One region of the Massilia sp. NBRC 108631 genome, then DNA from elsewhere that is predicted to be linked to it. Evidence: riboswitches for the same ligand, from Rfam matches in the RefSeq annotation. Region 1 holds a riboswitch; the other holds the start of a gene.
The links. A riboswitch is a leader RNA that binds a small molecule or an ion and turns the genes downstream of it on or off. The one in region 1 is predicted to bind thiamine pyrophosphate.
Positions count from the first base shown of each region.

Region 2: linked by a shared signal. The riboswitch ahead of AC6H42_RS15490 (TonB-dependent siderophore receptor) and the one ahead of thiC (phosphomethylpyrimidine synthase ThiC) in region 1 are both predicted to bind thiamine pyrophosphate.

Region 1 covers NZ_BAAKJE010000187.1:36,319-38,690, forward strand. Annotated here, with positions in the region: gene AC6H42_RS20795 (M20/M25/M40 family metallo-hydrolase) at 1-1,262, shown strand, start outside; TPP riboswitch at 1,333-1,435, shown strand; gene thiC (phosphomethylpyrimidine synthase ThiC) at 1,530-2,372, shown strand, end outside.
Region 2 covers NZ_BAAKJE010000142.1:24,676-27,047, reverse strand. Annotated here, with positions in the region: gene AC6H42_RS15495 (iron-containing alcohol dehydrogenase) at 1-1,132, shown strand, start outside; TPP riboswitch at 1,147-1,246, shown strand; gene AC6H42_RS15490 (TonB-dependent siderophore receptor) at 1,295-2,372, shown strand, end outside.

The DNA of each region.
Region 1 (2,372 bases):
CGCACGTAAGCGAAGCGGCCGGCATTTCCGCGCTGGCGCCCAAGACCACGCTGGCCGCCCTGGCCGTGCCGCGCCCCTCATACGCGATCGACCAGCAGACCGTCATTAATCCTCTGCTGCCGCAGATGCAAGCGTCCAACATCGCCCAGACCATCATCGACCTGTCGGCGCACACCAACCGCTACTACACCACCACCAGCGGCGTGGCCGCCTCCAACTGGCTGAAGCAGAAGTGGACCACCATGGCGGCCGGCCGCAGCGACATCACGGTGACGCAGTTCACGCACGCGGCCTATCCGCAGAAGTCGGTCATCGCCACCATCGCCGGCACCGACAACGCTGCGGAAGTGGTGGTGCTGGGCGGCCACCTGGATTCGATCAGCGGCAGCGGCACCGGCGAGTCGACCCGCGCGCCAGGCGCGGACGACGACGCCTCCGGCATCGCCAGCATGACCGAGGCGCTGCGCGCCATGATTGCCAGCGGCTACAAGCCGCGCCGCACCATCAAGATGATAGGCTACGCCGCCGAGGAAGTCGGCCTGCGCGGCTCGCAGGAAATCGCGCAGTACCACAAGAACAACAACATCAACGTGGTCGGCGTGATGCAGCTGGACATGACCAACTACAAGGGTTCGCCGTCCGACATCTACATCTACACCGACTACACCGACAGCCAGCAGAACACCTTCGTCGCCAACCTGATCACCACCTACCAGCCCACGCTGACGATAGGCTACGACAAGTGCGGCTACGGCTGCTCGGACCATGCCTCCTGGACCGCCGCCGGCTACTGGACTTCGATGCCGTTCGAGACCTCGTTCTCGCAGGACAACCCCTACATCCACACCGCCAACGACACCTACGCCAACAGCGGCAACCAGGCCGACCACGCGCTCAAATTCGCGCGGCTGGGCCTGAGCTTCGCGGTGGAGCTGGGCAGCGACGGCCCGGGCGTGCTGCCGCTGCCGGACAAGGTGGAAACCTTCAGCGGCAGCCTGGCCCGCAACCAGACCCGCAGCTTCGGTCCGTTCAAGGCCGGCGCAGGCAGCTTCAAGGCTTCCACCACCGGCAGCGGCGACACCGACCTGTACGTGCGCAAGACCAGCGTGCCCACCACCAGCACCTATGACTGCAAGTCCGACGGCTCGACCAGCACCGAGAGCTGCACCGTCACCATGGCCGCCAACGGCGATGTGTACGTGCTGCTGAACGGCTATTCCGCTTCCAGCTACACGCTGACGGTAACGTACCGCCCGCAATAGGCGGTATTGTTTCAAATATAAGTTGTACACAGCTATGGGAGATGTATAATTCGATTCGCTGCCGCAAGGCGGCACACGCTAGGGGTCCTGCGTCGCGAAAGCGGCGCGGGTGAGAAATACCCTCCGAACCTGATCTGGATAATGCCAGCGAAGGGAAGCTTTAGGCCTCCATCCGCAACGCCGCGCGCCCGCGCTTCGGGGTGCGCGCCGCTGCCGCGATTTGCCGAATCCTCCTTTGCTGGCTCCTGTAGCTAACAAAGGAGCCAAATGAACGCCAATCCGAAATTCCTGTCCGCCACCGCCGAAGTGGACAGCGCAGCCATCGCGCCACTTCCTAATTCCCGCAAGATCTACGTCGAGGGCAGCCGCCCGGATATCCGCGTACCCATGCGCGAGATCTCGCAGTCCGACACGTCCGCCTCGTTCGGCCACGAGAAGAATCCCCCCATCTACGTGTACGACACCTCCGGTCCGTACACCGACCCCGAGGTGCAGATCGATATCCGCTCCGGCCTGGCCACGCCGCGCCTGCCGTGGATACTGGACCGCGACGACACCGAGGAACTGGACGGTCCGACCTCGGAGTACGGCAAGCAGCGCCTGGAAGACCCGGCGCTGGCCGAGCTGCGCTTCAACCTGACGCGCAAGCCGCGCCGCGCCAAGGCCGGTGGCAATGTGACCCAGATGCACTACGCGCGCCAGGGCATCATCACGCCTGAGATGGAGTTCGTCGCCATCCGCGAGAACCTGCGCCGCAAAGAGTACCTGGAAGAGCTGAAGGCGTCCGGCCCGATGGGCGAGCGCATGGCCGACCTGATGGGCCGCCAGCACCCGGGCCAGAACTACGGCGCCTCCATCCCGGCCGAGATCACGCCGGAATTCGTGCGCGAGGAAATCGCCCGCGGCCGCGCCATCATCCCGGCCAACATCAACCACCCGGAAGTGGAACCGATGATCATCGGCCGCAATTTCCTGGTCAAGATCAACGCCAACATCGGCAACTCCGCCGTCACCTCGTCCATCGGCGAGGAAGTGGAGAAGATGACCTGGGCCATCCGCTGGGGCGGCGACAACGTGATGGACCTGTCGACCGGCAAGCATATCCACGAA
Region 2 (2,372 bases), on a different contig from region 1:
CCAAATCCTGTTCGGCCAAGGCCAGATCGCGGCCATCACGCCGCTGGTGCCGGCCGGCGCGCGCGTGCTGATGCTGTACGGCGGCGGCAGCATCAAGCGCAACGGCGTCTATGAGGAAGTGAAGGCTGCCCTGAGCGGCCACACGGTGATCGAGTTCGCCGGCATCGAGCCGAACCCGCACTACGAAACGCTGATGAAGGCGGTGGAAATCGTGAAGGCGGAGAAGATCGACTTCCTGCTTGCGGTGGGCGGCGGCTCCGTGATCGACGGCACCAAGTTCGTCGCTGCCGCAGCGCTGTTCGGCGACGAAGACCCATGGCTGATCCTGAAAAAAGGCGGCGCCAACATCACCGCCGCCCTGCCCCTGGGCGCCGTGCTGACCCTGCCCGCTACCGGCTCCGAGATGAACCCGGCCAGCGTTGTCACGCGCGCGGCCACGCAGGAAAAGCGCGCCTTCCACAGCCGCCATGTGTTCCCGAAATTCTCCGTGCTGGACCCGAGCAAGACCTTCACGCTGCCGCTGCGCCAGGTGGGCAACGGCGTGGTGGACGCTTACGTGCACGTGATGGAGCAGTACCTGACTTACCCGGCCAACGCGCCGGTGCAGGACCGCTGGGCCGAAGGCCTGCTGCTGACCCTGGTCGAGGAAGGCCCGAAAACGCTGAGCGAGCCGGAAAACCTGGACGTGCGCGCCAACGTGATGTGGAGCGCCACGCTGGCGCTGAACGGCGTGATCGGCGTGGGCGTGCCGCAGGACTGGGCCACCCACCTCATCGGCCACGAGCTGACCGCGCTGTACCAGCTGGACCATGCGCAGACACTGGCCATCGTCCTGCCGGGCATCCTCACCGTGCGCAAGGAAGCCAAGCGCGCCAAGCTGCTGCAGTATGCGGCGCGGGTGTGGGGCATTACCGAGGGTGACGACGACAGCCGCATCGCCGCCGCCATCGAGCGCACGCGCGGCTTCTTCGAGCAGATGGGCGTGCAGACGCGCCTGTCCGGCTATGGTTTGGACGCGTCGGCCATCGAAGCGGTGGTGGCCGCGCTGGAGGCGCACAAGATGGTGAAATTGGGCGAACACCGTGACGTGGATGCCGCAGCCGCCCGCGCAGCGCTGGAGCTCAGCTTGTAAAGCATGTTACACTTGTAATTCGCTAGGGGTCCTGGGAATGCGTTTTCCGGGTGAGAGATACCCTTCGTACCTGATCTGGATAATGCCAGCGAAGGAAAGCGCAAAGTTGTTTCCCCTCCTTTGTTCCCTTCCGTTGGCTCCCTTTGTTTACGAGAGCCCGATATGTCCGCACGTAATTTCGCAGTTAGCACGATCGCCCTGGCGGTCTCCCAAGCCTTTTCCGTTTCCGCCTTCGCCGATGAAGCGCCCGCAGCAGCGGCGGCAGCCGAAGGCACCATGACCGAAGTGGTCGTCATCACCGGCAAGACCGGGGCCAGCCGCGCCTCCGTGGCCGGCTTCACCGACATGCCGCTGCTGCAAACGCCGGCCTCGGTCACGGTGCTGAACCGCGAGAAGATGCAGGAGCTGAACATCCGCTCCACCACCGACGCCGCCAAGTTCGACGCCAGCATCGGCGACGCCTACAACGCCGTCGGTTACGCCGAACAGTTCTCCATCCGTGGCTTCAAGCTCGACAACGGCAGCAGCTACCGCAAGGACGGCCTGGTGATCCCGGGCGACACCCAGATTCCGCTGGAAAACAAAGAAGCCATCGAAGTGCTGAAAGGCCTGGCGGGCTTGCAAGCCGGCCTGGCCACGCCGGGCGGCATCGTCAACTACGTCACCAAGCGTCCGACCGACAAGCCGCTGCGCTCCGTCATCGTGGAAGCGAGCGAGCGCGGCACGCTGCTGGGCGCCGTGGACGTGGGTGGCCGCTTCGAGGACCGCCGCTTCGGCTACCGCGTGAACGTGGCCAGCGAGCGCCTGCGCTCCTACGTCAAGGGCGCCGACGGCCGCCGCAACTTCATCTCCGGCGCGTTCGACTGGCAGATTTCGCCGCAAGCGCTGCTGCAGCTGGACGCGGACTTCCAGAAAAAGGCGCAGGTGTCCGTGCCAGGCTTCCAGCTGATTGGCAACCAGACGCTGCCCAATATCCCGGCCGACACCATGCTGAACGACCAGCCGTGGAGCTATCCGGTCGAGACCGAGAGCAGCAACATCGGCGCGCGCTTCACCTACCAGTTCAGCCAGGACTGGAACGCCACCGTCACCGCCAACAGCCACTCTTTCAAGCGCGACGACTACACTGCCTTCCCTTACGGCTGCGGTGCGGAGAACCTGTACCCGGGCTTCTGCGCCAATGGCGACTACGACGTCTATGACTACATCAGCCTGGGCGAGCGCAAAAAGCCGCAGGCCA